One region of the Dokdonella soli genome, then DNA from elsewhere that is predicted to be linked to it. Evidence: riboswitches for the same ligand, from Rfam matches in the RefSeq annotation. Region 1 holds a riboswitch; the other holds the start of a gene.

Region 1 (5,938 bases):
TCGGCACGTCGCGCACTTGGGTGGCGATGGGTTTGCATGGCCAGGCGCAGTTCCAATCGCCGCGCCTGGCTCAGAGCTTTCGCGAGAGGAGATCCCTTAGCGCATGATGCTCAAGCGCCGGATCGCCGCGCATGCGCTTGAGCTGCGACAGCTCGGCCTCGACCTCCTTGAGGCCGCAGTTGCGACGCCTCCATGTTGGTGGCCATCTCGGCCTAGACCGAGAAATTCTTCCCGCCCGGAGGGTGCTCGACTTGAGCAGCGGGTTGGCGGATATTCTTGAAGGTGAACCAAGGTTCGGAGGGGCGATGCCTCGCTTTCTGGTCCGTCACGCTAAGACGATTTCGGTCGTCGCCGGTTTCGTATTGGGTGTGATCGGCACTGCGTGGTCGTTCATCGTCGTCGACCGGCTCGGCGAAGCGATGAGGCAGTTGTCCGACACGAAGGCTGATCTGACCCAGCAGGTCCAATCGCTGAACAGCATCGCATCCGAGTATTTCATCGCCAATCAGCAGGGCGACTTGATCTTCATCCTGGCGCTCCAGGACAGTGCGCGCCAGGAAGTCGCCAGCCTGATCTATAAGGGCAACATGCTCGATCGCGGGACCCCCGTTCGCAACATGATCGGCGCATTGGCGATCGCCAAGCAGCTCGACTACCGCCAGACCTACGATGCCTACGAGAAGCTCAACGACGAAGCGCGGGCGAATCTCTCGTTCGCGAACTTCACCCAGTTGAAGCAGGCTGAGCAGGTGGTCATCGCCAAAGGGCAAGCGCGCGTCCCGTTGCTGCAGAACAGCCTCTTTGAAGTGGAGAAGGCAATGAACGCCAACGGGGCGGCACAGAAAAGGAGCCGAGTCATCGGGTTCATCTCCTCCATCTTCGGAAGTTTCCTACTCCTTCTTGCCAATCTGATCGCCCAGAGTCGGGCGCCCGATTGATTAGGACTGCGCGGGTGTCAAAGTCCGGCTGTCGCTGGTCAGGTTGCTCCCACAGGGTCGAACCATCAAATGCAACGTCACTGCGAACAACCTGGACAGGGGTTGACCGTGGCGACCAGCGAGCTCGAGTGGGTGCCCTGAGCAGAAACCCTGGTTCATCACGAGGCGCCTGAAATGCGCGCTGTGCGCCGTCGCGTGGCGGGACAAGCGACCTGATGGAAATGTCCGCTGCCCAACCGAGGCGAGCAGCGGACACTTCGACATGACTCAGGTTGTTTTTTCTACGGAAGATCGCAACCGCCGCGCAGCTTCGACCATCGCGGCGAGCGTCGTGCGCGTCTCCGGCCAACCGCGGGTTTTCAGCCCACAGTCCGGGTTGACCCACACTTGCTCGGGGAAGAGCACAGCGCCTGCTTTCTCCAGCAGCTCCGTCATCTCGTCCACGGATGGCACGCGCGGTGAGTGGATGTCGTAGACGCCCGGCCCGATCTCGTTGGGATAGCGAAACTTCACAAAGGCATCGAGCAGCTCCATGCGCGAGCGGGAGGTCTCGATCGAGATCACGTCGGCATCCATCGCCGCGACCGAGTCAATGATGTCGTTGAACTCGGAGTAGCACATGTGCGTGTGGATCTGCGTATCGTCGGCAACTCCCGACGCTGTGATACGGAAGCACTCCACCGCCCAGTCCAGATAGACCTGCCAGTCTGCTCGCCGCAATGGCAAACCTTCGCGCAACGCGGGTTCGTCGATCTGGATCACGCGAATCCCCGCACGTTCAAGATCGATCACTTCGTCGCGCAGCGCCAGTGCTATCTGCCGGCAGGTGGCGGCTCGGGGTTGGTCATCGCGAACGAATGACCACTGCAGTACCGTCACCGGTCCGGTCAGCATGCCCTTCATCGGCTTGTCGGTCAGCGACTGCGCATACTGCGACCAGCGCACCGTCATTGGCGCCGGACGCTCGACATCGCCGTAGATGACGGGGGGCTTGACGCAACGCGATCCATAGCTCTGTACCCAGCCATTCTTCGTAAAAGCAAAACCATCGAGCTGCTCGCCGAAGTACTCAACCATATCGTTGCGCTCGAATTCGCCGTGGACGAGCACGTCGATGCCGATTTCCTCTTGGAAACGCACACACTTTTCCGTCTCAGCCACCAGGAAAGCGTCATAGGCGGCATCCGACAGCTTGCCGGACTTGTGCTTCGCGCGCGCCTCTCGCACTTCATGTGTCTGCGGAAACGAGCCAATCGTCGTGGTCGGGAATAGCGGCAGCCGCATCCGTTCTTCCTGCAGAACTCGGCGTTTCGGATAGGCGGAGCGACGCCGTGCGGACGATGCTTCGAGAGAGGCCACGCGTTCCGCGACACGGGGTTTGTGGACTCTTTTCGAGGTGCTCCGCGTCTCTCGCCGTTCGCGTGCAACATCGAGCGTATCCACCGAGGAAACGAGACCGTTCAGCGCGTCGACGATGGCGCGCACTTCCTCGACTTTCTGTCGCGCGAACGAAAGCCAGGACTGGATGTCGGAGGGAAGCGACGTCTCAAGTGTTGCATCGACCGGCACGTGCAAGAGTGAACAAGACGGCGCGACCTGCAGGCGGTCACCGCCGAGTCGATCATGCGCACGGCGTACAAGCGGCACCGCGCGATCGAGATCGGTACGCCAGATATTGCGTCCGTCGACGACACCGAGTGACAACGTCCGTTCTGCCGGCAACGCGTCGAGTACAGCATCCAATTGATCGGGCGCGCGAACCAGGTCGACATGCAATCCGTCGACGGGCAGGTCCACAGCGAGGTTGAGGTTGTCGCCGAGGGCGCCGAAATAAGTCGTCAGCACAAGCTTGGGACGATCCACATTCGCGAATGCCGCGTAAGCACGGCGATAGGCCGCATGATCGTCCGCATCCTGATCGAGGATGAGGCAGGGTTCGTCGATCTGCACCCATTGGGTGCCGGCGGCCTTGAGTCGACCGAGCAATTCTATGTAGACGGGCAGCAGTCGATCCAACAGTGCCAGGCGATCGCTCCCATCGACAGTTTTCGCCAACATTAGAAAACTGACGGGACCCAGCAACACCGGACGCGCTTCGAGGCCCAGCGCCTTCGCTTCCAGGTACTCGGCGACCGGCTTGTCGCCACGAAGTTGAAAGGTCTGGGTGCTCTGCAGCTCTGGAACGAGGTAGTGGTAGTTGGTGTCGAACCACTTCGTCATCTCGAGGGCGCGCAAATCGAATTCATCATTCTGCGCCCCGCGTGCCAGCGCGAAATAACCCTCTAGCGGATCGCGATCGGCAAGCTTCCGGTAACGGTCGGGGATGGCGTCGAACAGAAACGCCATGTCGAGGACCTGGTCGTACAAAGAAAAGTCGTTGCAAGGCACGGAGTCTGCGCCGGCTTCACGTTGAATACGCCAGTGTCGGTGCCGCAGATCCTTCGCGATGTCCTGCAGCTGCTGCGGCGAGCTTTCGCCGCGCCAGTAGGCCTCGAGTGCGTGTTTGAGCTCACGCTTCGCGCCGATGCGCGGAAAGCCGAGATTGGTAACAAGAGTCATGAATGCAATTCCTCATGCGTCAGTGGCAGTGAGGAACGAAGGAACCGCGCGTCGACTCGCCTGCAAGTACAGACAAGGGATTCGTCACGCCAGCGACCTTCGCCCCCGCGGGCGAACCGGAACTGCGTGGCGAGCGCGCGGGAGTACGCGCACGATGGAAATGCATCGTGCGAGAGCTCCGGCCGCTTCCCCACGGAAGGTCCAGGTCAAACAGGGATCTCTCCCTGGACGAGGCAGGTCTTCGGGCTCGTGGACGTGAAGCGCATCAGCGCTTCGCCTAGTGTCCGCCGCTTCCCAGTCCTTAGGGACCAGTGCTACTGGCGAAGGTCGTTTCCACACACCGCTGCGGGGCAGCGCCGGAATTGGCCCATGACGGCCGCACCGGCTTCCCTTTTAATTCCATCGCTCTATGCGGATAGAGCGATGGAAACCATCGACGCGTGGAAAAGTACGCGCAGCATCGGACGACGTCAAGCATCGCTGCGTCGACGGGCCCTTCCGGCAAGGCGCCAGCCAATCCCGGCAATCCAGCGAGTACAGGGCTCCTGAGTGATGGCCATTTCAAAACCGGGTCGCTCATTCGTCATTGACTAAATGTGACGGGGCGCCGCCGTGATGGCGCTTGCCCCGTAGTAGGGCGTGGCAATGGTCGATGAGCTGGCACGAGACGGGGAGAGGCATGAATCAACGTCTCGTAGTGCAGCGCCGCTGGGGGAGTCGGCGGGTTCGACGGAATCTGGGGCCAATCGAAGGAGACACGGTGATGGGTGTTCGTTTCACGCGGCAGTGGCCGCTGGCAGCAGCAATCGCGACAATCATTGGTAGTACGGGGATGGCCGTAGCGCCAGCGTTCGCCGGATCGGCTTCCACGGACGACGGGCCTTCCGGAAGCTCCACTGTAGTTGCCCGGGAGTCCGTTCCGAATCGCTACATCGTGCGGTTTGTCGAGCAGACGATACCAACCTATTTCGCGGGCCAGGCGGGGGCAAACTCCGTTCAGGCCGTCGGTCCCTACAAGGCGAACGGAGCCTTGGGCCGACTGCACCTCGATTCGGCCAATTCAGCGGTGGCGAACTACCGGCAGTACCTCGAGGGCCGGCAGGCCAGCCACTTGAGTGCTATTGCGATGACGTTGGGCCGCACGCCGAACGTGGTATCGACGATGGCGCATGCGCTGAACGCTGCAGTGATAGACGGGCTTTCGGCAAGCGATGTTGCGAAGCTGAAAAAGCTGCCCGACGTCCTTTCAGTCACGCCTGACTACATCGTCCATCAGGCGAGCGACGTCGGTCCGGGCTTCATCGGGGCCTCCTCGATCTGGTGGGGAACTCCGGCGGGGCAGGACACGCTGTTCGCTAACGGCTTCGAATCGTTGCTGGGCTATCGAGGCGACGGTGTCGTCATCGGCAATATCGATACCGGCTACAACAGCAAGAGTCCCTCGTTTGCAGCCGTCGACGATCAGGGCTACCACATCCAGAACCCATTGGGTTCTGGCCACTACATCGGTCAATGCGGCGTGCAGGGCATCAATCTGGCCGGCGGATGCAATGACAAGGTCATCGGCGTCTACGACGAATTGGGTGTGCAGGAGCCCAAAGAGCCGGCTCAATCCGTTGAGGACAGTCCGCTCGATGGCCACGGCAGCCACACCGGCAGCACCGCTGGCGGCAACAGCCGTTCCGCCACCATCGGCAGCTTTACAGCACATCTGTCGGGTGTCGCACCGCACGCCAACCTGGTGATCTACCGTGGCCTCTACAACAGAAACGGTTCCACATCCGCGCTCGCCGCCGCGGCGAACCAGGCGATCCAGGACGGCATCGTCGATGTGTTGAACTACTCGATCAGCGGCGGCCTCGATCCTTGGAATGATCCGGTTTCGCAAGCATTCCTCTCAGCCACCGATGCCGGCATTTTCGTCGCGGCGGCGGCGGGCAACAACGAGACCACACCGGTAACGCTCCCAGGAACAGCAAATCACTGGGAGCCATGGGTCACGACGGTTGCCGCGGGCAACCACACGGGTGGCCCCCTGGGTTACTCCGCGACGGTTTCGGGTGCAGGTGCACCTGGTCCAATCGGCATGAACACGGCCCCCAACTCGACCCAGCCAAGCGGGCCGATTGCGACCGTGCTGGCGGTCAGTCCGAACTTCGGTGCGGCCAACGATTGCGCTGCGCTTCCATCAGGCACGTTCACCGGCAAGATGGCCATCTTGCATTTCGTGAGCGGCCCTTGCGGCACGAATGCGCTGGCGGCGAATGCGAAGGCCGCGGGTGCAGTCCAGGTACTGCTGGTCAATTCGACCGACGACTACATCAGCAGCGGTGCTGCACAGACCATTCCGGTGTTTACCACGAGCAGCGGGCAGGGCAACGCCCTTGAGGTCTACGCGGCAGCTCATCCGGGTACCGCCATGAATATCGGCTACCCCGCCA
Region 2 (5,938 bases), 200 kb from region 1:
CCTGCAGTTCCATGAACGGGAACGGATTGCGCGCGCCGTAGCGCGGCGGCAGGTGCAGCATCGCGAGGCGCTGGTCGGCGACGTACTCGAGGTACTGGCGCATCTCCTTCAGCGTCATGCCGACCACGCCGCCGCCGAGCACGTCCTCGGCGAACGCAGTCTCGCAGTCGACCGCCTCGGTGATCATCTGCGTGACCTGGGCGGCCCACTCGGCATCGAACAGCTGTGGCTCCTCACGCTCGACCGTACGCAGTACCTCGAACGCGAAACCCATGTGTGCGGATTCATCGCGGAACACCCAGGCGGTGCCGGCGGCGAGCCCTGGCAGCAGGCCACGCGAACGCAGGAAATACACGTAGGCGAACGCGCCGAAGAAGAACAGGCCTTCGATGCAAGTCGCGAAACAGGTCAGATTCAGCAGGAACTGGCGCTTGTCCGCCTCCGAATCGATGCGATCGAGGGTCTGGATCGAATCGATCCAGCGCTGGCAGAACGCGGCCTTGCGCCGGATCGAAGGAATGTTCTCGACCGCGGCGAATGCCTGCGCGCGCTGTTCGGGCTCGGGAATGTAGTGGTCGAGCAGGGTCAGGTAGAACTGCACATGCAGTGCTTCTTCATACAGCTGGCGCGACAGGTACATGCGCGCCTCGGGCGCGTTGATGTGCCTGTAGAGGTTCAGCACGAGGTTGTTCGCGACGATCGAATCCCCGGTCGCGAAGAACGCGACCAGACGCTGGATCAGATGACGATCGGCAGGCGTCATGCGCTGGACCAGATGGCCGAGGTCGATCTGGAAATCGATCTCCTCGACGCTCCAGGTGTTCTTGATCGCAGCGCGGTACATCTCGTAGAACTGCGGATAGCGCATCGGCCGCAGGGTGAGGTCGAAGCCGGGGTCGAGGAGGCGCGTTGATGGAACGGACATGGGCATTCCTTGAGTTCTTGCAGTACGCGAAACGACTGAACCTTCTGGCTCGTCATCCCGGCGAAAGCCGGGATCCAGTTTCTTCGATGAAGAGCAGACGCTGGATCCCGGCTTTCGCCGGGATGACGAGCTTTCTCTACTGGCAGGCCTCGCACATCTCCGGATTCTCCAGCGAACAGACCACTGCTTCCGCATCGGTATAGGTCTTCGCCGGCCCCGCGCCCACCGTCGCCTTCGCGATCCGCGTCGCCGGCCGCGAGCGCAGGTAATAGGTCGTCTTCAGTCCTTGCTTCCATGCGTACATGTACATGCTCGACAGCTGGCCGATGTTCGGATTCTCGATGAACAGGTTCAGCGACTGGCTCTGGTCGATGAATGCGCCGCGCTCGGCGGCCATGTCGATCAGTGCGCGCATCGGCGTCTCCCAGACCGTGCGATAGATCGTCTTGAGCTCGTCCGGCAATGCCACGATCGGCTGCACCGAGCCTTCGGCGAGCTTGATCGCGTCGCGGATCTCGGCGGTCCACAAGCCGAGCCGTTTCAATTCATCGACCAGGTAGCGGTTCACCTGCAGGAAATCGCCGGACAAGGTCTCGCGCTTGAACAGGTTCGACACCTGCGGTTCGATGCATTCGTAGCAGCCGGCGATCGAGGCGATCGTGGCCGTTGGCGCGATCGCGATCAGCAGCGAGTTGCGCAGGCCATGAGCCTGGATCTCCGCACGCAGCACATCCCAGCGCGCGCTGTCGCGCGGGGTGACGTTCCAGGCGTCGAATTGCAACTCGCCACGCGCGGCGCGCGTGTCGGCGAAGGCCGGATGCGCGCCCTTCTCGCGCGCGAGGTCGAGCGACGTGCGCAGCGCCCAGTAGTAGATCTCCTCGGAGATCCGCGCCGACAGTTCGCGCGCCGCTGCGCTGTCGAACGGCAGGCGCAACGCGAAGAACACGTCCTGCAAGCCCATCAGGCCGAGGCCGACCGGACGCCAGCGCAGGTTCGACGCGCGCGCGGTGTCGATCGGATAGAAATTCAGATCGATCACGCGGTCGAGCTGGCGCACCGCGACCTGCACGGTGTGCGCGAGCTTGTCGAAATCGAACGCGACACCGTCGTGATGCCGCGAAAGATTGATCGAGCCGAGATTGCAGACCGCGGTTTCGCCGTCGTTCGTGACTTCGATGATCTCGGTGCACAGGTTCGACAGGTGCACCACGTTGCCCGGCTTCGCGGTCTGGTTGCCGGCGCGGTTGCAGGCGTCCTTGAACGTCATCCAGCCGTTGCCGGTCTGCGCCAGCGTGCGCATCATGCGTGCGTAGAGGTCACGCGCCTTCACGGTCTTCTTCGCGAGCCCCTGCGCCTCGGCCTGCACGTACGCGCTTTCGAACGCCTCGCCCCACCGGTCCGGGAAATCCGGCACGTCCTTCGGATCGAACAGCGACCACATCCCGTCCGTATCGACGCGATGCATGAACAGATCCGGGACCCAGTTCGCAATGTTCAGATGATGCGTGCGGCGCGCGTCGTCGCCGGTGTTTTCGCGCAGCTCGAGGAACGCCTCGATATCGGCGTGCCAGGATTCCAGGTACACGCAGGCCGCGCCCTTGCGCTTGCCGCCCTGGTTGACCGCGGCGACCGAGGAATCGAGCGTCTTCAGCCACGGCACGATGCCGTTGCTCAAGCCATTGGTCGAGCGGATCAGCGAGCCTTCCGAACGCACGCGATGCCAGGCGAGACCGATGCCGCCCGAGAACTTCGACAGCAGCGCGACGTCGCGGTACTTGCCATAGATCGCCTCCAGCGAATCCTCAGGCGAATCGAGCAGGAAGCAGCTCGACAACTGTTCGTGGCGCGTGCCGGAATTGAACAGCGTCGGCGAACTCGGCACGTAGTCGAGACCGGCGAACAGCTGGTACAGCTCGATGGCGTCGCCCGCGCTCTCGCTGAGCGCGCAGGCGACGCGCAGCCAGAACTGCTGCGGCGACTCGATGACCTGACGCTGAGTCGGATGCTTGAGCAGGTAGCGGTCGTACAAGGTGCGTAGGCCGAAGTATTCGAAGCGCAGCGTGTGGCGCGGATCGATCGCGTCGTTGAGCTTGCGCGCATTCGCCTCGACGAACGCGAGCACGCGCTCGTTGATCAGACCCGCATCGAAACCGAGTCGGATCGATTGCGAGAACGAATACACGCCGAGCCCCTGCACTTCCTTGTCGATGTAGCCGGCAAGCAGGCGCGCGGCGACCTTCGAGTATTCGGGCTCCTCGGCGATGAACGAGGCCGCGGTGCGGATCGAGAGTTCATCCAGTTCGCGCGTGGTCGCACCGTCGTACAGGCCGGCGATCGTCTTCAGCGCGACGCGCATCGGCTCGACATCCGCGAGCCCCTCGCAGCAGCGCGTGACCGCGCGCACGATCTTGTTGAGGTCGACCGGTTCCTTCGCGCCCGAGCGCTTGGTCACCTGCATCGCGATCGGGCCCGCGTGCGGCGCGGTCAGGCGGAAACCCGGTTGATTCGGCGGGACGGCGGCGGCGGGAGATGCGGCGGACTCGGCGACAACTTCGGACGTGGACATGCGTTCTCTCCTTCGCGAGCAGCGGACCCGCAGAAGTAAAGGCACGGCGACGCACGGAATGAGACTTGGGCCCGCGATCCGCCGGCCTTCGCTCCCGCGAGCGAAAGAAGAACCTGCGGATGACGCCAGTCGAAAGGGACGCGGGCTCCGGACGGAGGCGCGACGACTTTCGGCCTGCCCCTCCCGCGAGGGCCTTCGAGCCAGACGCTCCGCATTGCGGCGGAACGGTCGCGGCGGGTATTCGGACTCTCGGGCGCGAGGCGTTTGCCTCACCTACTGGACGCCGCTTCCCAAGCCGAAGCTCAGTGCCTGATGCGTCGTTCGCTCCCGATCACCGCTGCGGGGCAGCTCCGGATTCGCACCGGATTCCCTCGGAGGTTTTGTGACCCCCAACCCAGATGTTGTGCTGGGCGCCATCGACGACCACAAGATATGCCCTCGTGACCGGAAGTTCAATCGGTTTCTTGCCGCACACGAGTTTCCATGAGTCGGCAGGCGACGGCCCCCACCAGCATCGCCGGCACGAACCAGAGCACTTCATGCACCCCACCCGCCAGGCCGACCAGCGCAGGACCCGGGCAGTAGCCGACCAGTCCCCAGCCGATGCCGAATATTCCCGCGCCCACAATCAGACGGCGATCGATCCGCTGCGTCGCAGGCAATTCGAACCCGGGCGCGAAACGCGGTTTGGGCAAGCGAAGAATCCAGCGGAACGCGATCACGGTAACGCCGACAGCAGCGCCAAGCACCAGGATCAGGGTTGGGTCGAACTGGCCGAAGATATCCAGGAAGCCTTGCACGACGCGCGGATCAGTCATGCCCGAGATCGCCAGGCCGACCCCGAACAAGGCTCCTGAAAAAAGAGCCGCGAACCAGCGCGCATTCATGCCGACCATCCCGGCCAATGGCGCATCACGAACACCGTCGCCATCGCGGCGGCCATGAAGGTCAGCGCCGCGGGCCAACGAGCGCAGCGACAACCTGCCCAGGCCACACACGCCATGACCGCTGGTGCAACCGCTGCCCATGCGCGTGCCGAAGCCGACGAGCAATCCACCCACGACGAGCAGGATCACCGGATAACCTTGCCGATGTGGCTCACCCACGGCGAACCAGCGCATCGTCCCCCCGCCCGCAAGCATCAAGCCGAGCAGGAACGCAACACGCCAGCCACGATCCGACGACGCGGCCCCGGTCACGGCGTTGACGATGCCGCTGATGCCCGCGATGCGGCCGTTCAGCCACAGCAGCAAAGCGGCGGCCATGCCGATCAGCACACCGCCGACCCATCCGCTCATCCGGGCGTTCATGCCATGCCTCCCAGCTGGTTAAGCGGCAACTTCAACCAGACGATGCCGTTGGTGTCCGGCGGCGGCAGGCGCCCGCCGCGGATGTTGACCTGCAACGCCGGCAGGAGCAGTCGTGGTACCGTCAGGTTGGCGTCGCGCGCACCGCGCATCGCCACGAACTCGGCTGCAGTGATGCCGCGACCGACATGCAGGTTGTCCCGCACCTCGGCGGCGATCGACGTCTCCGCCATCGGCGCACGTCCGGCCGGCGGATAGTCGTGGCAGAGGAAGATACGCGTGTCCGCTGGCAGCGCCAGGATCGTCTGGATCGAGGCATGCAGCCGCGCGGCATCGCCACCCGGGAAGTCGCAACGTGCGGTGCCGACGTCCGGCGCGAACAGGGTGTCGCCGACAAACGCTGCATCGCCGACAAGATAGGTCAGGCTGTCGCCGGTGTGGCCGGGCGTGGCGAGGACGCGCGCCTCCAGGCCGCCGATGCGGAAGCGCTCGTCGTCGTCGAACAGGCGGTCGAACTGGCGGCCATCGGGGACGAAGTCCTCGCCCAAGCCGAACAGCGGCTTGAAGTGCGCCTGGACCGCAGCGATGCCGCGGCCAATCGCCAGCGGCGCCCCGAGCACGTCATGCAGATGGCCGCCGGCGCTCAGATGGTCCGCGTGCGCATGCGTTTCGAGGATCCATTCCACGCGCAGGCGGTGGTCGCGCACGAACGCGAGCACCGCGTCGGCGGACGCGGTCGACGTGCGCGCCGCTGCCGCATCGTAATCGAGCACCGGATCCACGATGGCCGCGGCCCCGCCCTCGCCCTCCCATACGACATGGGTGAAGGTGCCGGTGTCCTTGTGGAAGAACGTTTCCACCCATGGCCGTGATGGCATGAAATGCGCGCCTCGGATGCGACCGTCATCTGGACGGAGGGGATTCTATACGCCCCCTGCTGCGGAGGGATGGGTCATCGTCGCAGCACGCGGACGGCCCAATTGGGCGTAAGCTCGTGCCACGTTTCCTGGTCCTGTCGGCAATCCTCCTGACACCGTCGCAATGCTTTTTCGACGCCGCCGCCATCGCCGCCTGATTGCGCTGATCGCGCTGCTCGGCCTGCTGTTCCAGCAGTTGGCCATGGCCGGATACATGTGTCCG

Evidence for each region. Region 1 has a riboswitch for cobalamin ahead of metE (5-methyltetrahydropteroyltriglutamate--homocysteine S-methyltransferase). Riboswitches for the same ligand answer to the same signal wherever they lie in the genome.
Region 2: another riboswitch for cobalamin. It lies ahead of ABD002_RS14900 (ribonucleoside-diphosphate reductase subunit alpha); the one in region 1 lies ahead of metE (5-methyltetrahydropteroyltriglutamate--homocysteine S-methyltransferase).

What each region holds. Positions count from the first base shown of each region.
Region 1 is NZ_BAAAEU010000024.1:4,232-10,169, reverse strand. Features, by position in the region: gene ABD002_RS14050 (hypothetical protein) at 306-938, shown strand; gene metE (5-methyltetrahydropteroyltriglutamate--homocysteine S-methyltransferase) at 1,206-3,497, opposite strand; cobalamin riboswitch at 3,713-3,948, opposite strand; gene ABD002_RS14040 (S8 family serine peptidase) at 4,528-5,938, shown strand, end outside.
Region 2 is NZ_BAAAEU010000024.1:199,487-205,424, forward strand. Features, by position in the region: gene ABD002_RS14895 (ribonucleotide-diphosphate reductase subunit beta) at 1-925, opposite strand, end outside; gene ABD002_RS14900 (ribonucleoside-diphosphate reductase subunit alpha) at 1,062-3,383, opposite strand; cobalamin riboswitch at 3,707-3,925, opposite strand; gene ABD002_RS19745 (YeeE/YedE family protein) at 3,944-4,801, opposite strand; gene ABD002_RS14915 (MBL fold metallo-hydrolase) at 4,798-5,676, opposite strand; gene ABD002_RS14920 (hypothetical protein) at 5,840-5,938, shown strand, end outside.